DNA from 4 places in the Alicyclobacillus hesperidum subsp. aegles genome. Region 3 is predicted to be linked to each of the others. Evidence: riboswitches for the same ligand, from Rfam matches in the RefSeq annotation. Region 3 holds a riboswitch; each other region holds the start of a gene.
The links. A riboswitch is a leader RNA that binds a small molecule or an ion and turns the genes downstream of it on or off. The one in region 3 is predicted to bind cyclic di-AMP.
Positions count from the first base shown of each region.

Region 1: linked by a shared signal. The riboswitch ahead of QMF38_RS00725 (C40 family peptidase) and the one ahead of QMF38_RS02930 (LysM peptidoglycan-binding domain-containing protein) in region 3 are both predicted to bind cyclic di-AMP.
Region 2: linked by a shared signal. The riboswitch ahead of QMF38_RS12780 (MFS transporter) and the one ahead of QMF38_RS02930 (LysM peptidoglycan-binding domain-containing protein) in region 3 are both predicted to bind cyclic di-AMP.
Region 4: linked by a shared signal. The riboswitch ahead of QMF38_RS10900 (betaine/proline/choline family ABC transporter ATP-binding protein) and the one ahead of QMF38_RS02930 (LysM peptidoglycan-binding domain-containing protein) in region 3 are both predicted to bind cyclic di-AMP.

Region 1 covers NZ_BSBJ01000001.1:130,322-135,576, reverse strand. Annotated here, with positions in the region: gene QMF38_RS00740 (alpha/beta fold hydrolase) at 1-515, opposite strand, end outside; gene QMF38_RS00735 (DODA-type extradiol aromatic ring-opening family dioxygenase) at 532-1,491, opposite strand; gene QMF38_RS00730 (RidA family protein) at 1,494-1,886, opposite strand; cyclic di-AMP (ydaO/yuaA leader) riboswitch at 2,076-2,218, shown strand; gene QMF38_RS00725 (C40 family peptidase) at 2,218-2,742, shown strand; gene QMF38_RS00720 (3D domain-containing protein) at 2,959-3,381, shown strand; gene QMF38_RS00715 (DUF86 domain-containing protein) at 3,406-3,831, opposite strand; gene QMF38_RS00710 (NUDIX domain-containing protein) at 3,797-4,321, opposite strand; gene QMF38_RS00705 (divergent PAP2 family protein) at 4,327-4,809, opposite strand; gene QMF38_RS00700 (M42 family metallopeptidase) at 4,875-5,255, opposite strand, start outside.
Region 2 covers NZ_BSBJ01000070.1:74,477-79,731, reverse strand. Annotated here, with positions in the region: gene QMF38_RS12790 (TetR/AcrR family transcriptional regulator) at 1-60, shown strand, start outside; gene QMF38_RS12785 (1,2-dihydroxy-3-keto-5-methylthiopentene dioxygenase) at 357-896, opposite strand; gene QMF38_RS12780 (MFS transporter) at 991-2,397, opposite strand; cyclic di-AMP (ydaO/yuaA leader) riboswitch at 2,685-2,813, opposite strand; gene QMF38_RS12775 (2,3-diketo-5-methylthiopentyl-1-phosphate enolase) at 3,037-4,284, shown strand; gene QMF38_RS12770 (MtnX-like HAD-IB family phosphatase) at 4,281-4,955, shown strand; gene mtnB (methylthioribulose 1-phosphate dehydratase) at 4,939-5,255, shown strand, end outside.
Region 3 covers NZ_BSBJ01000005.1:25,395-30,649, forward strand. Annotated here, with positions in the region: gene dprA (DNA-processing protein DprA) at 1-1,035, shown strand, start outside; gene QMF38_RS02925 (L,D-transpeptidase) at 1,196-1,999, shown strand; cyclic di-AMP (ydaO/yuaA leader) riboswitch at 2,085-2,230, shown strand; gene QMF38_RS02930 (LysM peptidoglycan-binding domain-containing protein) at 2,238-3,059, shown strand; gene QMF38_RS02935 (MYG1 family protein) at 3,101-4,015, opposite strand; gene topA (type I DNA topoisomerase) at 4,304-5,255, shown strand, end outside.
Region 4 covers NZ_BSBJ01000049.1:250,507-255,761, forward strand. Annotated here, with positions in the region: gene QMF38_RS10890 (glycoside hydrolase family 95 protein) at 1-1,421, shown strand, start outside; gene QMF38_RS10895 (hypothetical protein) at 1,466-2,425, opposite strand; cyclic di-AMP (ydaO/yuaA leader) riboswitch at 2,629-2,774, shown strand; gene QMF38_RS10900 (betaine/proline/choline family ABC transporter ATP-binding protein) at 2,869-4,020, shown strand; gene QMF38_RS10905 (ABC transporter permease) at 3,998-4,630, shown strand; gene QMF38_RS10910 (ABC transporter substrate-binding protein) at 4,664-5,255, shown strand, end outside.

The sequences.
Region 1 (5,255 bases), on a different contig from region 3:
CATCTTTCTACGGCCTCGTTGATTTCGCTCTCACGCATCTGCCCGATTCCCCGGGCATACTGCACAAGCTCCTCACGAGTAGGCACCTGCACCTGTTTCATCATGTGCGGCGTGGAAGTGGACATGCCACCATTCGCCACCAATGTAAGCGTGCGAACTCGCTCTGGGCTCTCATAGGCGAGCAGGGCCGCGACCCAACCGCCCATCGAGTGACCCACGATGTGAGCAGATGTAAGTCCCAGCGCATCCTGCAGTTCTCGCACGAAATCGACAAGGTATGCGAACGAATATTCGACAAACAGCCTCTCCCCATCGCCCCACCCCATCAGATCGGGCGCATACACGTGAAACTGTGCGGAGAGTGCTTGAATCGTGGAAATCCAATAATCCCCTCCTTCCCAAAATCGAACACCGTGCAATAGCACCACGGGGTCCCCCGATCCGGCCTCCCAAACGACTGTCTTGCCGTGACTCAGCTCAACAGTCCTCCGCTCAATGGTACGGATGTCATTCATGTAACCATGTCACCTCTTATCTCCAGATGGCAAACGTCATACCCACACCCGTACCGGCTGGTGAGCGATAGCCAGACACATATTCGAGATACTCAAGCTGCAGGTGTTCAACGGCTCCTGCGGCCGCGATCCAATTCAGAATTTCACCCGAAGCCCCCTCCAGCCGATCCCTGGGAAGCGCTTTCAAAATGCTTGCATCTTTATTTTGGAGTCCCCGGATGACCAGTTCATCCAAAGATTCATCCAACTTGAAATGACTCAAGCCTCCCGATCCGATCACGGCCACGCGCAGATCGGCATCCCATGATTCGATTGCCCTCCGCAGCGCCTGCCCGAACTCATAACAACGCGCCGGAGTCGGTTGATTCGGTTGAAAGAAGCAGTTAATAAAGACCGGTACCATTGGGATGTCTTGTGGCACCAACCTCCGTTTCACAAACGTGTACGCGTGTCCCAAAGACCGATCTCGCAGTTGCGTCCTGCTTTGTGCAACGTCAAACCCTTCTTCCGTCATGCGCAGCAAGATGTGCTTGCCCAAGTTGCTTTCGGTCCGGTAGCGCACAGGCTCATCCGTCGTGTGCCAGGCCCAGATCACAGGGCGAAGAGAAGGATGTAAGTCTTCCAAACGGTGTGGTAAATCGACGATTTCGTCTCCCCAGTACACGGCGAACGCCGGCTTCACCTCGTCCCAAAACAGTTCCTCTTGGTCGTCTCCGATGACGACGATGACATCAGGGCTTACTTGTGCAATCACCGTTTGTAAGTGGTCGATTGCCATTTGGCACTGCTCGTACTTACGTTGCCAAACCTCCGGCCGAAGTTGTGGTGCCAGGACGTTCGCGTACTGTAGCTCCCGCTGTTCATACTGTGTGTCCGGATTTTCGCGATCCCGCTGGGCATGCAAGGGCCACACCTCGGACGGACTACTTACTTGCGGGCTATGGGAGGAACCAACACCTAAGACGATTTTCGCCATCTTTAAACCTCCTGCGCGATGACCGCGATGATTTCTAGTTGAACGCGTGCACCCCGTCGCAACGGCCCGCAAATCGCGTGTCGTGCCGGTCTGGATGCCGGGTCAGGAAACATCTTGACCCACTCCTCATTGACCAGGGCTCGCATGTCGTCATCATCGACGTAGACCGTCATCTTGATGATGTCATCGGGCCTGCCTCCAGCATTGCGCATAAAGGCGGCGACGTTTTGAAACGCCAACTCCACCTGTCGCGACGGGTCGGGCGGAATTTGTTTTGTCGCGGGATCGACACCGGCAATCGCTGAGGAAAAAACGAATGGCCCTATCCTGGCCCCTTGCGGGATCGGCGTCTGACCGTGCGTAACACCTTCGATTTCAATACTTGTGCGCCGCATATACGAACACCCCCTAAGAACGAATCCACCTGTCACATGCTCCCTTGCCCCCAATCTATGCCCGTTTCGATCACGATATGAACCGACAATATTGTCAACAATCATCTATTAGCGTGAGTAGATTGCCAATTGCACCATTGATCTCATAAGGAATTGGGTTTACCGCCGTGATAACCTTTTACGTACAACTCACAAAAACAGCCGAATCCTGAATTTCAGGTACGGGGGACTGCAATACATGGGGTGAATCGCCATCCGGCACAGCCGGGGCGTAGGGACTGTTCTTCCACCGAACCCGTCAACTAACCTCGGAGGCTTTAGGAGGAATTTGATGTTCAAGAAGGCAATCTCCACCGTCGCTGCAACCATAACCACGCTCGCACTGGGATCGACGATAGCTATGGCAAGTGTAAATCTGCCGCCAGGGGTTTCGATCGATCACAACATTCGTCCGTTGGCCAGCGAAAACGCCTCGTATCAGGTAAAAACCAACGCTGTTCTCAGAGTGGCAGAAAGCAAACTTGGTACCCCGTACATTTGGGGGCATAACGAAGACCGAGGGCAATACGGGTTTGATTGTTCCAACTTTGTCGAGTACGTGTACCATCATGCGCTTGGCTATAAGTTCACCACGTCGTCCCGCATGCAGTATTACGAAGTGGGAATCAGGGAACCCAAGTCAAACTTGCAACCAGGCGATCTGCTCATTTTCGAGTATGGTAAACACGTTGGCATTTACGCAGGCAATGGCGAAATGATTCAGTGCGGCGGAGGGCTCGGAAAGGTTGGCTTCCTGAGCGTCAAACCGGGATCGTATTGGGGCAACCACCTTACAGCTGTAAGGAAAATGTACTAATCTACGAATCCCATGTTTCCCGCAAAGGGCTGCAGGTATCGACTGCCTGCAGCCCTTTGCCTTTTGGCTCGCGAATGTACTTTTGCGATGTATGTTTCGCCGCCTGCGATACATATTACAGACATGAACAGTTACCACTTATCTGGCTTTTGCATTGCGGCGGTTGTGAGTACATCGTTATGGTGGGGCGAAGCGCCGGCTACCGCAGGTGACTGCGTGCGACCCCACCATGTGTACCAGCGGACAGATATGTCCACACAGCCAAGTGCCATCACCGTGTTTGGCCGTGATTATGACATCCGCAAATATCGCAAGGAAAGCGATCTTTTTACGATCACGGCATACAACTTGGATCGCATTTCGACGGGTAAAGATCCCGGGGATCCTGGCTTTGGCATCACCGCAACCGGCACTTTTGCGAAAACGGGCCGAACGGTTGCCGTCGATCCTACTGTGATTCCGTATGGAAGCCTACTGTACATTGAGGGGGTGGGCTGGCGCATCGCCGAGGATACCGGCGGCGCCATTCGCGGACGTCACATCGACGTGCTGATGCCATCTAGGAGAAATGCCTTGCAGTTTGGAGTGAAGCAGTGCAAGGTCACGGTCTATATCCCGGACAATCTCACAGACGTGTGATTCACGCTGTGAGCCTGAGCCGTATCACTTGATGTATGCACGGATCGCATCGATAAAGGGGGAAAACTGGTTTGCGTAACGCACGACTGCTTGGCGAATCTCGGTCGGTGTGACCTGTGCGTGATCGCGAAGCAACTTCGTGCGTAGGTCGAAGATGCCCGTGAACGAATCGAACCATTGTGCGTCGACAACCTGTTCTTCGACCAAGACCTTCACAATGTCGGCGTAGCCGCCGGGGTCGCGCATGACCAAAGCATCGATGATAAGGGACGAGATGTCTGTCACGTACTCGACGCTTGTATGCAATGCGCGCTCGGCGGCAAGGCGCCAAGTCAAATCTTGCTCCCAAGCGTCACTTTGCTGGGATAGCGTCTGCAACCACGCTACTCGTTCGGAAAGCCCCGCTAACCACGTCTCAATCTGTTCCTTGTGAGCATCGGTGAGGAACATCCGACATCCTCCTTTCTAACCATCTCTGACGCGCAATGGGGAATAAATTCGAAAACATGTCGTCCTTCATCACTGGACTCACGGTGTCGTCCATTCTCACATCTGCGGGATTGATGGCTGGTCGTGGTATCCACACGTCCACAATTTCAGAACCCTGAGGTCTTGCAGCTACGTCGTAAACATCGGCTGTATACACCCACTTGAAGCCTTTTGTGCCTGTTGGCAATACAATGGTATATTCGGCCAGCCATGCGAGATGTTCCAATTTGAGCCCAGCCTCTTCCCAAGCCTCGCGGTGGGCCGCCTGCTCCGGCGTCTCGCCCGGCTCCACTTTGCCGCCGGGTAACTCCCAACCGCGTAGGGGATGGCGAACCCAGACGAGACTGTCAAAAGCAAATGCGAAAACGATGACCGAATGCGGAGGGTGAGCTGCCCTACGCTCAATATCCGTATGCAGATGGCGAGCAGGTTGCCAAGCGCTCGAATGCACCGCATTCACCACCATTTCCCAAAGGCAATTCCAATCGCGAGACCCAAGAAAGCCCCGACGATGATTTCGCTCGGTTCATGACCTAAGATCTCCTTAAGGCGCTCTCCTTCCTCTTGAACGGTTGCAGCCGACTCCCCACGTTGAGAAAATTCCATTGCAATTCGATTGAGAAGCACTGCGTGCTCGCCGGCATGTCGACGAATGCCACCGGCGTCGTACAACACGATGGCGGCAAAGACAACCGCAGTCGCAAAGACCGGGGATGAGGGACCCACGACAAACCACAAAGCGCTCGCCAACGCGACAACGCCGGCAGCATGTGAACTTGGCATGCCGCCCGCGTCCAGTAGCTTATGTATATCCCAGGCGCGCGTCGTAAGATAATGAATGGGAACTTTCAATATCTGTGTAAAGACGATGGCACAGATAGCCGCCATCAGCGCAGTATTGGCCCACAGCCCCAATAGGAAGTGCGGAACGTCTGACATCAACAGCGGCCCTCCTTGATAGGCAGGGCGCCGAACAACGGCGCCCGCTTGTACCCACCATCACTTTACCATTCTTGAATTTCCTTGACCACACTTTTGTCGAGTGCCTTGACAAGAGCCGTGATCAATTGGATAGCCTGGAAGTAGTCGTCCTCGTGCACAATGGCGTTGTGGCTGTGAATGTACCGTGTCGCAAAGCCGATGTTGACACTTGGGACGCCAATGCCGTGTAAGTGGAACGCCCCCGCGTCTGTTCCACCCCCACTCATGCTCTCCACTTGCACCGGGATCTTCTCCGTCGCCGCCGTATCGAGCACAAAATCGCGGAATCGGTTATTTGGAATCATCGAACCGTCGTAGATCATCAACAAAGGACCCTTGCCCGCATCGGCCAATTGCCCCCGTTGGTCACCATCAATGCCCGGTGTATCGCCAGCGATACCGAC
Region 2 (5,255 bases), on a different contig from region 3:
GTGAACACCATCGCGGAGGAGATCGTTTCGTTATTATGGTATGGCATTGGTGTGAACTGAGGTAAGTTACTCCGATGGCGATCCGCCCAAAATACGGGCTACCGGGCGAATGCCCTTGGCGCCGCCCAGCGGCTTACATATCGTATATCGAATCCACCATGACAAAGGAGGATGACGATATATGTACGGTGTTTTCGGTGGGTATACGCGTTGGGCGGTTGTGTTCCTCATCATCTTTGTGCTCTTCTTCCTGTTCGTTCCGGCAGCTCCGGTTGCAACGGCAACCTGCTGACGTCTGAAAAACAAAAAGCGGCGGCCCATCTCGGCCGTCGCTTTTTGCTTCTTATAAAGGATACTCACGCTTGCTGAAAAGCGGGATCGGCATAAGGGTGTGCAACCCAGCCGGCGGGATCGATAAACAGTCGTACAGCGACCACTTTTCGTTCGTCTGTCAATGTGAAAAAGTGCGGATTGCCTTCCGGCACCGAGATCACATCGCCTGCTTGCAGGACGACGTCAAAGTATCCATCCTTGCCTTTGATCACGAAAATGCCGCTGCCAGCCGCGATGGCACGCACTTCATCCTCCGTGTGCGTGTGCACCTGCTCAAACTTCTTTAACATGTCTTCAATATTCGGCGTGCTGTCTGACAGGGCAATTACGTCCCATTTGACGTACCCTCGTTTCTGACTAAGCGCCTGGATGTCTTCGTTGAGGGCCGCGAGAATTTCGTCCTTTTCTGCATCGGTCAAGACAAACTTGTTTTGCAGGTGGGCAGGCATTTTTGCCTCGACATCCCAGTGATCGTAGTACACGTCGTTCGCGGTGAGAAACGTACGCACTTCATCTTCGCCGCGGATCTCTGTGCCAGTGTCACGAATGCGGATGACCGCCATCGACCATTCCTCCTTCAAGTACCAAGGGTGGCCGATGGGCCACCCATACCTAACGCTATCTTAAATTTGGTGTAGACGTTTGTCTATCTGCAGATTATCGCGAGATGTGACGAACCGATTGCGATTGTCTGGCCCCTGCTGTGCTGTGTCGATGCGATCTCGCCACCTCGGCAACGCTGGCTTCGTTGAGCGTTTGTTGTGTGGTTTCCGGTGCAAGCAGGATACAGACGACGAGACCGCCCAGGGTCACGAGCGCTCCAACGAGCATCGTGGGTCCGATGCCAAAGCGCGACAGACCCCAGGGGAACAAGTAGGTTCCGAATACTGCGCCAAACCGGCTGATACACGTTGTAATACCGACCGCGGTGCCGCGTACCTCTGTTGGAAACAGTTCGTTAGGCGCAAGCCATTCCATCACGTTCGGGCCACCTGAGAATAGCGCGTACAAGATAAAGCCCAATAGAATGATGGCCAGTGGCCCGCTTGGGAAGAAGCCCAAAAGGGCAATGCCGACAGTCATCCCGGCGAAAGCGATGATGATAAGGCGTCGCCGCCCCCAACGGTTGACCAGAAAGAGAGCCGGAATACAGCCAATGAGAAACAATGCGCTGATGATGGCAGCGCCGTAGCCTGATGCACCCGTGAACAGGTGGTAGGACGTAAGCATTTCGGGGCCGAACGTCAGCATCGCGAACAGCGGTGCTACGGCCGCCATGTAGAACAGGCCGACGTATAGAGTTCGTTTGACGTATGCACGCGAGAACAGCTTCAGGTAACTGGTGCGGCCTTTGCTTTCTGCGGGTACCTCGATATCCGCCAAGGAGGCTTCCGGTCCATATACCGACCGTAAGACCTGCAGGGCCTCATCCTTACGCCCCTGTTGCAGCAACCAGCGCGGCGATTCAGGTGTACCCATGCGTAAGAGAACCAAGATGACGGCAGGAACCGCACTGCTAGCCAAGATCCAGCGCCAAGCCTCCGGGCCGATGGCGAGCATCCACTGGCCCACCAGATAGGCGACCGTCGAACCCACGTAATATGCCACCAACGTCACGCCGAGCATCATACCGCGATGGCGGCGCGGGGCAAATTCAGTCAACAGGGATGTCGCAATCGGGTAATCAGCACCGACGGAAATGCCAAGGACGATGCGCAAGGCAAATAACTCCCAGGCGTTATGAACGAAAAACTGCAGTACGGAAGCGACGATGAGCAAGATGAAGTCGATGGTATACATCAATTGGCGGCCAAATTTGTCGGTCACATAGCCGAGAAATCCGCCAATAAAGATGCCTATCAACGCAGATGCGCCAATCAAACCGCTCCACATTGCATTCAAATGCAATTGGGGCGTGATTTGGGTCAGGGCGATCGCGATGATGCTGAGAATGTATCCGTCGAGAAATGGGCCGCCGGAAGAGTAAATCGTCAGTTTTAGGTGAAACGGACTAAACTTCGCGTCTTCTACCACGTTGGTGGTTTTTGCAGACAAACCATCCATCCCCTTTCTTCTTTTGGCAACAGAGATGTCAACGGGAAGCCCAAGCGCGTGCAAATGAACAGCTTCGCTTGGTGTTCAGATTTTTGGGCGTGAAATTTTCTGGGCACGAAATATAAAGGTATGCATCTTCCCGTGGCGATGGGGCGCCCAAAAGCGAACCCTTGCGTTGGCGTACAGTGCTTGGCTTTAAGATCAGGGATTGGATGGTGGATCTGCAGCTGAAGATTCGTGGAAAGGTTTGAGCAGGACAACACAGAAGGGACTTGCAGTATACAACATGGGCACAGCACTCCTTTCATGACGCTTGCGAGGTTAGCTGACGGGTTAGGGCTGAAAGGCGCCCCACGCGACAAATGCGTTTCACCCCAGGTATGGGTCCCCCGCTTCCCCATTCGGGAATTCAGCGTGGCAACAAACGTTGCTCTTATTACGTTAACGCAAATATTGCATGGTTGCAAATGAACTTGTCCACAATACTCACAGGTTTTATCCACAATTCATCCCCAGTTATCCACAGTGTGCTGTGGAGAAGTGCTGTGCTATGAACATAACGCTTGTGTATAATGACGAATGGGCCATCAACAGCCTTGTGGATAATTTGGTTGACACGAGTGGATTGGATGAACGGGGTGTACATAGATGAACGATGTTACCAGTACAGATATGCATCGCGATTCGCGCTATATCGTGGCCACATATCGGTTGCGCGATCGCGAAAATCGGCTTGCAGCCCGTGCGGAGGGTATCGCCATTGGGCTGACAATTGGCACGTGGACAGATCTGCCGTCGTTGCGTAAGGAGCAGGTGGCAGCTCATTGTGGACAGGTACAAGGCATTCGCGTTGTCGATGCGGCAGAAGCAGGCGATGTGATTGCTGAAATCGATATTGCTTACCCTGTTGCGAATCTTGACACGACCTTCGCGTCTCTGCTGACAACTGTGTTTGGCAAGCTTTCGATGGACGGCGAAATTCGCTTAGAGAGGTTGTCCTTGCCCGAAGCGTGGGAGCGTGTCTATCCAGGGCCGAAATTCGGCGTCAACGGCGTTCGCGAACGCTATGGCGTATTCGGGCGGCCGTTCGTGATGAGTATTTTCAAAGCTTGTGCGGGCCTTACGCTGGAAGAACTGGTCGCCCAGTTTGGCGAGCAAGCATCGGGTGGCGTCGACCTCGTCAAGGACGACGAGATTTTCTTCAGTGAGGCACATGCGACGGCGGCCGAGCGCGTTGTGGCGTATCGCGAGAAGGCGCGTCAAATTGCAGTACAGACCGGGCGGGAAACGGCGTATGCGGTCAACCTGACGGGACCTGTGCACCAGCTGCGCGAGAAGGCAAAACGCCTGGCCGACCTTGGCGCCGGTGCCATCCTGTTTAACGTCGTTGCCTACGGATTTGACGTCCTCGCCGATCTCGCTCGCGATCCCGACGTTTCTGTACCAATTCTTGCACATCCGGCGGTATCCGGCGCCCTCTACGGGTCGCCGAATTACGGTATCGCCGCAGATATCGTGCTGGGTCAACTCATGCGATTGGCGGGGGCTGACATGGGCATTTTCCCGTCCATGTATGGCAGCGTGACATTGGGTGGCGAGGCCACGGATCGGTTACTTGGGCACCTGCGTAAGGACGGCGTCCATCGCAAGGTTCTACCAGCACCATCTGCAGGGATTTACCCGGGACTCGTTCCGCAGTTGTACCGGGACTTTGGCATTGACCTCATTCTCAATGCAGGCGGTGGCATTCATGGCCATCCAGGTGGCGCCAGCATGGGTGGACAGGCGTTCTTTGACGCGATCGCGGCTGTACAAGAGGGCGTACCACTCCAAGATGCCGCTGAGGATAAGCCGGCTTTAGCCGCTGCCATTGCAAAGTGGGGGGTGCGGGCGTGACGGTTCGCGTAATTTGCGATTTTGACGGAACGATTTCAGAACGCGACATGATTACTACGATTATGGAAAGATTTGTGCCTGAGGAAAGCCAGCCCATCATCGAGGCAGTCAAGCAAGGTCGACGAACCGTGAAGGATGGCGTCGAAGCGATGTTCCAGCTGATTCCTTCGGATCAGTATGACGAGGTTACCCGGTTTGCACAGGATCACACACGAGTTCGGCACGGTTTTCCACAATTCATCCACACCTGTGCACAACTTGGGTGGAAGCTGTCCGTAGTTAGCGGCGGATTCGACTTTTTCGTGTTGCCGGTTATCCACAAATTCTCCACAGGGACTGTGGATATCTATTGTAACCACCTCGATACAAGTGGCCGACGGCTACATGTGCAGTGGTCGCACCCTTGTGATCCAGCTTGCGAGGGTGGTTGCGGACTGTGTAAGCCGAGCGTAATTCGGCAACTTGTCCAGCCAGGGGACAGCGTGATCGTCATCGGGGATGGCGTGACAGACTTTAAAGCGGCACAAATGGCAGACTTCGTGTTTGCGCGGGCGCAACTTTTGGCATTGGTAGAGGAGCGGGGCATTCCACATCTGCCTTTTACAACGTTCGACGATATCGTAGCAGCTATCGACGACAAGGAGGCTTCACTTCATGCATACATTCAGTGAACAGGCACAGGGCGTGATCGAACTTGCGCGCTTCGCCTCTGACAAGGGTTGGTTGCCTGCCACCAGCGGGAATCTCTCAATTCTGGTCGAACGCGATCCGCTCCTGTTTGCGATTACGCGCAGCGGTGCGGACAAGCAACGCCTGACCGAACGGGATGTGTTACTAGTCGACGCCGACATGCGGGTGCAAGGCGAGACCTCATACAGGCCATCTGCCGAGACGACCGTCCATGTTGCTTTGTATGACAAACTGTCATGTGGCAGCATCCTGCACGTACATACGGTGTATAACAATCTGAT
Region 3 (5,255 bases):
CCAGCCACATGGCGACGAATGCTACACGTGTTTGGCTCGGCTATATCATTTTCAAACGCGGATGAATCGGACTGGACCGAGTCTGTACGGTTGCATGCGCAAACCGTGCACCGCATGGTAGCATGGCGGGAATCGTCCCCCAACATCAGTATGTTGGAGAGTCGTCTCAGTGAACAGAACATTTCGTGTATCGTGCGCGGCGATGCAATTTATCCACAAAACCTTGAAGCTTTGTTTGATCCGCCCGAGGTGTTGTTTGCGCGGGGCAATGTTGATTTGCTCAGTTCTCTTGTGTCCGTCGCTGTGGTTGGGACGCGGCGCGCCACAGCTTATGGAGTGACCGCCACCAAGTGGATCGCAACGACGGTGGCGGAAGCCCGAGGCATAGTCGTTTCCGGTATGGCGTTGGGGATCGATGCCATTGGACATGAAGCAGCCCTTGCGGCAGGTGGAGCGACTGTCGCCGTTCTCGGTTCCGGCGTGGACGTGTGCTATCCACCATCTCATGCGAGACTTTATGCCGAGATTGGTGAGCGGGGACTACTTCTGAGCGAATATGCTCCAGGCTCCTTGGTACGTAAGCACCATTTTCCGGAGCGCAACCGCATCATTGCGGGTATATCCAATAGCACTGTCGTAGTACAAGCCGGCGAGCGTAGCGGCGCACTTGGCACGGCGGCCGTCGCACTTGATATTGGCCGCGATGTCTACGTCGTGCCGGGGCCCATCACCTCCCGCGCCAGTCGCGGATCGAACCAATTGTTATTCGACGGAGCCATCCCGCTGGTCGATCCGGCAATATTGCTTCAGGACCAATTTGGCATTGGAGACGCTACGACAACCGTGCGCAAACAAGTGCCAAAACATATAGCCCAAGTGTACGATAGGCTGGCTGAGGACGGTCCGCTTCGGGCGGGAGAATTGGCACTCTTATTGTCAATGCCCCCTGGGCACATCTATGCCACATTATTGGAACTTGAGGTGGAGCACCTGGTTGAAAAGCTGCCCGACGGTAGGTACCAGGTGATATTGTAAAATAGGATTCATTATGTATCCGTGTAAAAGAATCCCTTGTCTAAGCTGAAGACTTGCATATCACCCTAGCTTCATGGGGGTGATCGCAGTGTTCGGTCTCGATACGGCGCGTACTTGGATTCAGAGAAGCATACGATTGTGCAGCGTGTGTTTGACTTGTATGAGCGTTGCAATTGTACCTGCGCATTGCGTATACGGTGCGGAATTCGGCGACCGAGATCGAGTTTCGGTCACTCCACATGTGCTTACGATTGGCGACACTGATCCGCGTGTGTATTGGTTACATGAGCGGTTGGCCGAACTAGGGTATTTGCCCTTTACCTTTCATGATTTGGTCCCGACGGACAGATTGTATCGTGCAGGCTGGGGCTCGCCAAATATCGGGAGATTTACGTGGAAGTACGCAAACGTACCGGATACCTTACGGGAGCTATGGGACCCGTGTCGCTATAACGAGTTGACCCGAGGTGCAGTCATGACTTTTGAAATGGACCATGGCCTGCGGCCGGATGGATTTGCGGGCCCAGCCGTGTTTCGGGCTATTGCGCTCTCTTCGACGTGTGTCATCGGCACGTTCCGCCCGTATCGGTATGTATATGTCAAGCAGTCGATCCCGCAGACAGTTCGCGTATGGGAAAACGGATCCTGGATCTTCTCGGCCCCGTGTAGTACCGGCGTCGATGCAGCACCTACGCACGCAGGCACGCATGTGATTTACCTACGCAATCGGGAGCAAAGCATGGACGGTGTTGGACCAAGCGGGAAACCGTATCATGTCGACCATGTACCGTATGTAAGCTTTTTCTATCAGGGTGAAGCGCTGCATGGCCTTCCCAGATCTCGGTACGGTATCCCGCAAAGTGCGGGATGTGTGGAATTGGCCATTCACGACGCGAAACGGTTATGGGAGTTAACGGATTATGGCACGTTGGTAACGGTTGGTGATCCGCAAGAACAACACTAACATCCATCAAGTCACCATATATATCATGTGATGTAATACTTTTTATCTTACATACGCTATGTCCTTGCTGTTATACTCTTCGTCGTCAAATACTAAGCCGAGTCTCCAGATTGATTATCTGGGGTACGGGGGACTTCTTGGTTGTATGACCTTGGGGTGAATCGCCATCTGCGACGGGTGTCTCGTCACCCGAACCCGACAACTAACCCCGGAGGCAGAACGAGAGGATTTGGGCAGATTGCGTAAAAAACATTGGTTACTCGCAGCAGCGACGATGTGTCTGACCAGTGGATTCGGTGTTTCGACCGCGATGGCCGCGACCGTCAAGGTCGCACCAGGGCAATCGCTGTGGTCAATTGCTCATCGTGCTGGTATTTCTGTGCAAAGTATTGAAGCAGCGAATCCTGGTATGGATCCGATGAATCTACAGGTGGGTGCTACCGTGCAAGTTCCGAGCCCCACAGCGTACGTGGTCAAGCCAGGGGATACTTTGTTTACGGTTGGTCGACGTTATGGAGTCACTCTTAGTGCCATGCTGGCTGCGAATCCACAAGTCAATCCGCAAAATTTGCAAATCGGTTCGACGATCCGCGTTCCGATCACATCCGCTCAGACTACTCCTACGACAAATGGCACCAGACAAGCAAATCAGGCAGTCAATGCCCATGTTGCCGCACCCACATCCGATACTACAAGCAACTTATATTGGCTTGAACACGTGATTAACGCTGAAGCAGGCGGGGAATCTCTGCAAGCGCAAATTGCGGTAGGCGATGTCATTATGCATCGTATCGCAGCGGGTGGGTACGGGAACACGGTTCAGCAGGTCGTGTTCCAAGTGAGCAACGGCCACTACCAGTTTACGAGCGTTGCAAACGGATATATTTACACAGCACCAAACAGCTCCAGCATTACAGCAGCAGAGGACGTTCTACAAAAAGGACAAGACCTGGTTCCCGGTGCGCTGGTCTTTTACAATCCGGCCGAAACGCCAGCGGGCAGTTGGGTACGTCAGCAACCGGTGATTCGTCAGATTGGGAATTTGGTTTTTGCAAAGTGATACGTACATTTATTAGGGTGGAACACACTGATGTTTCCACCCTATTGAAGTTTTTGACCTGCTTTTGAAAGATCGACGTCGTTTGGCGACGCGATTGCTTGTCGAGCCATCTGTAGTATGCCCGCTAAACTGTGGGCACCTGCGATGAATCGTGCTGGATGACAAAACGTAGCGTCTGTGGTCCCACATGCCTCGGCGAGCTCCGCTCCTTCTTTTCCTGCCCAAGAGGCAGGAAGGGGCTTTCTCGCCTCGAAGCTGCGAGGGCTTTTCGGTACGACCTGTAGGCGATACTGTCCGGTTTTGTCTGGAAACACAACGTACAATACATTTGCCTGTGTGTCCAATTCCATTAAAGTCTCTGTCCATGGGCAGAACCTCGGAAGGACCATAAGAGCTGGCTCCGTTCGAGCTTGAAATGCTGTTTTGACAATCTCTACCGCATCGATTCGGCTAATTTCGTGACGTATGTAATTGTCGAGAATGACAGTCGCAAAGCGGACAGCACGTTCGAATGCCTCGTTTTCATCATCGGCCGCATTCCATGGCGGGTTGAAGGATCCTACTAATTCTGAAATGCCCTTAATACGGGTGTCTCTGTCGAGGTCTATGCCGTTGTCAATGGCGTCAATCGCTTGAATAAGTTTTTCATCAATATGTGTGTGCACGATGTTGCGGTTTCCCTCATCTTCGACACCGAAGCGCGAAATCAACGCAGCACCAAAGTCCCTCCAGATTAGCCCAGCGGATGCAAAGGGTAAACCATTTGCACGGTATACTTTGTCAACTGTGTGATGGTCATACGGTGAGCCGTTTACGTCGACAACAATATCACAGGTAGCGAGCGCTTGAGGTGAACGCGAGCGTACGACCTCCGCATCCGGATACAGTTGACGCAGAATTGCGACGGCGAACACTTCGTCCGCGTGAAATTTCCCGTGATGGGTGCCAATTTTCATTGCTGTTGACCACCTTTCGCTCATGCATCCAACACGGATGACACCGCGCATATGACTTCACGTTAACATCAATCGCTCGGCTGTACAACTGTTGTCCTGGTGTGTTCCGGACTCACCGCTCGCATTATAAATAATAGAAGAAATTCGACACGATTCACGATGGAAAACCGGTTGCAAATCGCGCAATATAAAAGTGGCCTTGTTTGCAAAGATTTTTGTTCCGGTGATAATATGGGTTGAACTAAGGAACGGCACTGCCAAGGCGTACGACGAACAGGAGGATATGCTGTGGCGGATTATTTGGTTATCGTCGAGTCGCCGGCCAAGGCAAAGACGATTGGTAAATATTTAGGAAGTCGATATACGGTTAAAGCCTCCATGGGACACGTACGGGATTTGCCTAAGTCGCAGTTGGGCGTCGATGTGGATCATGGATTTGAACCCAAATATATTACAATTCGCGGTAAAGGTGATGTGATCAAGACACTCCGCAACGCGAGTAAGAAGGTCAAAAAGGTGTTTCTCGCAGCCGACCCTGACCGTGAAGGGGAAGCCATCGCGTGGCATCTACAACACATCCTCGACTTGAATCCTGACGAAGACTGCCGCGTCGTGTTTCATGAAATCACAAAGGACGCCGTGCAGCAGGCTTTTAAACATCCTCGCAAAATTAACATGGACCTGGTAAACGCCCAGCAGACGCGACGGATCTTGGATCGCCTTGTCGGTTATCAGTTAAGTCCTTTACTGTGGCGTAAAGTCAAAAAAGGTTTGTCTGCAGGCCGTGTACAGTCGGTTGCCGTGCGCTTGATTGTCGATCGTGAAAATGAAATTCGGAAGTTTCAGCCGGAGGAATATTGGACCGTTGATGCCATCGCGAATGTGGGATCCAAAAAATTGATTTCGCGGTTCTATGGCTATGATCAAGAAAAGACGAGCCTACCCAATGAAGATGCTGTAAAAGAACTGTTGCGGCGCATGGACAATCAGGCATTGACTGTTCGTCGCGTCAAAAAGTCCGAACGTCGTCGCAATCCGGCCGCGCCGTTTACCACGAGCAGTTTGCAGCAGGAGGCCGCGCGGAAGTTGGGGTTTCGAGCGTATAAGACCATGTCGGTCGCACAACAGTTGTACGAGGGTCTTGATATCCCCGGTGAGGGAACCGTGGGTCTTATCACGTATATGCGTACTGACTCGACGCGTATTGCAGCGTCCGCACAAGAAGAGGCGAGAGCGTTTA
Region 4 (5,255 bases), on a different contig from region 3:
ATGACAAGAGGCTCGTCGAACTGTTGTTTCATTATGGGCGCTATTTGCTCATCGCCTCATCGCGGCCGGGCACACAGCCGGCGAATCTACAGGGGATTTGGAACGATGCGACGCGCCCGCCGTGGAGCAGCAACCTCACGTTAAACATCAATGCCGAGATGAACTACTGGCCTGTCGAGGTGTGCAATGTCGGTGAATGCCATGAGCCACTGTTGCGCATGATTGGCGAATTGGCGCAGACAGGCCGTGAAGTGGCGAAACGATATGGGTGCCGCGGTTGGGTGGCACATCATAACACGGACATTTGGCGGATGGCGCATGCCGCCGGGGGAGACGGGCGGGGAGATCCGGCCTGGTCGATGTGGCCGATGGCCGGGCCTTGGCTGTGTGCACATCTTTGGGAGCACTATTTATTCTCGCGCGATCACGCGTTCTTACGAGACGTCGCCTATCCGTTAATGCGCGACGCCGCTTTATTTTGCGTTGATTGGTTGGCATCCGATCCGTCGGGCAGAGGCCTCGCCATTCCGTCGACGTCACCGGAACACCATTTTGTCACACAAGATGGGCAGAAAGGCGCCGTTTCCGCCAGTTCGACCATGGACGTGATGCTTATGCGGGAACTGTTTTCCCACTGCATCGCGGCTGCGTCGACGCTTGGCGTCGATGCCGAGCTCTGCGCTGAGTGGGCCGCATGGCAGGAGCGATTACGGCCCCTTCGCATCGGACGCGACGGCAGACTGCAGGAGTGGATGGAAGACTGGCAGGACGGAGAACCTCAGCACCGCCATCTATCGCATCTATATGCACTCTATCCGGGATATCAGTTGACATGGCCCGATTGCGCGGAGTTACGTGCCGCTGCGCGCAAATCGCTGATCGATCGCGGTGAGGGTGGCACAGGCTGGAGCCTTGCCTGGAAAGTCTGTCTGTTTGCACGCTTGGGAGAGGGCAATGCGGCATGGCGCTTTCTTGGCAAGATGCTGACGTTGGTCGAGGATACCGCGTATGGCGAGGGCGGCGGGGTGTACCGCAATTTGTTTGATGCGCACCCACCTTTTCAGATTGACGGGAATTTTGGCGTGATCGCAGGGATTGCGGAAATGTTGGTGCAATCGCACCGAGGCGAGATACACGTGCTGCCGGCGCTTCCGGATGCGTGGCCGCGCGGGCGCGTGCGCGGATTGCGTTGCCGGGGCGGATATACAATCGACATTGCATGGGAAGGTGGTCGGTGGCACACGGTGGCACTGGACGCGGAGAGATTGGCACGCTGCGTCGTGCGACTTACCGATGCAGATGACGCTGTAGTGACCACGGACGGGGATGGAGAAGTTGCCGTGGACAGAGTCGACGGAACCCTTGCTTTTGCCGTGACGGCGGGGATGCGCTACCACATTCGGCGCAAATCCGAAAGCTGACGGCAGGAGCTGGGTCGCACGTCGCTCCTGCCGCAAGACCTGCCTCAGCCTGGATATGGCTGCAGGGACGATGCCATTTGCAAGGCCGATGTAATGGGTGACGAGGCAGAGCTGGTTGTCTGCACCTGATAAACGTTGCCATTGGCACTCCAGACCAGCGTGACGGTCAAGTCCGTTCCCGAAGGATTGGCGTTATCGACGATGACTCGACCCGTTCCGTCGGGCTTTGGCAGACTCGACGCGGCCAGCTGTGTGACCAGTTTGTCCGCAATCGGCGTCGGCGGTACCGACGTGTTTTCGTTGACGACCTGGCACGTCCAGCTGCCGTTTGTCCAGTGAATGACGGTCGATCCACCGCTTGATGAGAGCGCAGCCGACTGGTTGTTCGGCAGAACGATGCCACTGCCGCCAGACGCGGGCTTGCCGCCTTTAAGCGCGCTTGCGAACGTATTGACGTTCTGGATTGCCGTCTGCGTATTTGCAAAATGGTCGATCTCGTAAGACGCATAGGTTTGCCCGCCCGCTGTGAAGCTCACATGGTACCCGGCCAAAAATTGCGGGCCGTTTGTCGTCGGTACCGTCTCATGGGCGTCGTACGAGGGATTGCCTCCCGACGTCGGTTGAGGCACGAACGTCGGCGCATCCGCGCCTGGGAATCCATTTGTTCCAAGCGAGGTCATCGCCTGTGTGACGATGGACGGGAAATTGCCGGAAACTTTCACGGTGCCCGTCCCGTTGGACGAGTCGTTGTTGCTGCCGCCAGACGACGAGTTGTTGGCAGGACTCTGGCTGCCGCTGTTGGATGTCCCGTTGGTTGTTGTGTTGGATTGGTTAGAGCTCGTGTTGTTCTCCGTTCCGGCCGTATTGTTTGCCCCACTTGCCGAGGGTGACGGCGTGGCCGTATTCGCAGGGCTGGTGGCCGTTTGGCCACCGCATCCTGTCAATACCAGGGCGCTGCCCAAAACGGCGAAGGCGGCAATCGCGACCTTGCGATGTTGTGGCATAGAAAATCCTCCTCGGATAGGGCAGCCTGGGCTGCCGGATGCAGATGTCAAGTAGAGGTCCCATCAGCGTGACCTATGTCAGATTCGACATGGTTTGCTGGATTTCCTGTTTGGGTTTCCCGTTGTTGGGTGTGGCCTACCGGTACTTGCAACTCATTCACGTTGTGGTACACTACTCTCCATACACACTTTCTCCAACCAAATGACATCAAGGGCCGAATCCTGCCGCTGGCAGGAACGGGGGAACCAATTATTGGGGTGAATTGCAGGCGAACGCCCAATTCGTTTGCATAGGCGCCGAGGGTGCCGAATCCGTCAGCTAACCTCGTAGGCGAATAAGTGTGTGTTTGGATCTTCCGCATCAATCATCTTTCTTAATTTCAGCACTCGTGTGACGAAGATCTCCTGCCTGATTGTTCGACAGCTTTGGGGAAGGAGCGGATATGACAAAGGCCATCGAATTTATTTCCGTTTGCAAAGATTTTAGTGGAAAAAGTATCGTTCACGATCTGAACCTGTCCATCGAAAAAGGCAACTTGGTGACGTTGATTGGACCGTCCGGGTGTGGGAAAACAACCACTTTAAAGATGATCAATCGTTTGATTGAGCCCACGAGTGGGACTGTTTCTGTCCATGGCGTCGATATCTCGCGCATAGATCCCGTGGAATTGCGGCGCGAAATTGGCTACGTCATTCAACAGATTGGGCTTTTTCCGCACCTGACCATTGAAGAAAACATCAGCTTGGTGCCTCGCATGAAGGGACAGCGTAAGGATGTGTGCGTAAAGCGGGCGTATGAGCTGTTGGATTTAATGGGGATGGATCCGGCAGTGTTTGCCTCGCGCTATCCGAAGGAACTAAGCGGCGGCCAGCAGCAGCGCGTTGGCGTAGCACGGGCGCTTGCGGCCGACCCAGAGATCATTTTGATGGATGAGCCGTTCAGTGCGTTAGATCCCATCAGTCGCGAACAATTACAAGACGAGATCGCAAAGCTGCAGGCAGAGCTTCAAAAGACGATTGTCTTCGTCACACACGACATGGATGAAGCGTTGAAGATTGCGGACCAAATCGTTCTTATGCAGCACGGGAAGATCATTCAACAAGATGTACCGGAACAGATTTTGCGGCACCCCAAGAACGATTTCGTCCGGCAATTTGTCGGCGAAAAGCGGTTTGCCCAGGCGGCGACGCGGGCGACAATCGAAGATGCCATCGTGCAGGCTGTCACAGTTCGCCCGCATCGGGGCATTGCCGAGTGCATTCAGTTGATGCGGACCAGAAGAGTGAACGGGTTGATTGTGACGGATCGCAGCGGCCGTTATCTTGGGGTCGTCGATGCGATGCGCGTGCTTGGCTCGTTTGCCGACGAAGGCGCGACGGCGGCGACGGTGATGGACGCCAGCGTGCCTGTCATTCAGCCGGGGACGGACGTCGCACACGTGATTGCGCTGTTGCAGGCGGACGGTCACGGATTTTTGCCGGTGGTCGACGGCGAGGAGCGGTTATTGGGCGCCGTAACTCGTGGTAGCGTGCTGAAGCTGATGACACCGACCGGCGGGGAGGTGCATGAGGATGCCGCTTTGGCAAGCGTTTAACAGCAATTGGGGAGCCTTGGGGACGGCGCTTGGCCAGCATATTTACTTAAGCGTCCTTTCCATTCTCATTGCTTCTGCCATTGCCATTCCGCTTGGCGTCTACATCACGGGGCATCCCCGCTTGGCGAATGTGGCGCTCACGGTGGTGTCCATCATTCAAACGATTCCGAGCCTTGCGTTGCTCGGCTTTATGGTGCCGTTGTTCGGCATTGGTACGGTGCCGGCCGTGATCGCGCTCGTACTTTATGCTCTGCTGCCGATTGTTCGAAACACGTACACAGGGATCATGGAAGTGGATCAGAGTCTGATAGAGGCGGCAAGAGGCATGGGCATGACGAAGTGGCAAACGCTCTTTCGCGTTCAGTTGCCGCTTGCGCGCAACGTCATGATGGCGGGGCTGCGCACCGCCACGGTGTTGACGATTGGCGTGGCGACGTTGGCGACGTTTATCGGCGCTGGCGGCCTCGGCGATTTAATCATGCGGGGCGTCAACATGATCGATCCGCCATTGATTCTGGTTGGGGCGATTCCGGCAGCGTTGCTTGCCATCGTGTTCGATCAACTGTTGCACTGGATTGATCGGCGAATGACGCCAAGAGGGCTGAGATGAAGAGACGGGTTTATCTGCTAGGGAGGTAGTGGTTTGCGTAGATTTGGGCGTTACGGAAGGTCGCTACTTGGGTTTTTCTCAGGGCGTCGCCAGCTGCGAACCGCCAGTTATTCCGCCATTTCGTTGGCGCTGATCGCAGCCGTTACAGGTTGTGGAACGGGCGGGGCCAGTAACAGCAACACGATTGTCATCGGCGGCAAAAACTTTACGGAACAGCTCATTATGGCGAATGTCTTGAAGTTGTTGATCCAACACGACGATCCGAAACTGCACGTGGTCATGAAAGACAACTTGGATACGAATGTGCTGTGGAACGCAATGAAAAATGGCGATGTCGATGCGTATGTCGAATACACAGGAACAGGTCTGGTCAACATCCTGCACGACAAAGTAACCCAGGATCCAAACAAGGCTTATGACGAAGTGAAGCAGCAGTTTGAGCAGAAGTATCATATCACCTGGTTAAAACCGATTGGATTTAACGACACCTATGCGATGGTGATGCGCGCAAGCGAAGCGAAACGCCTCGGCATTTCAACGCTCTCCCAACTTGCGGCCAAGTCCCCGTCGCTGACGCTCGGTTCGGAGCAGAACTTCGTCAGCCGCGCCGACGGCTTGCCTGGAT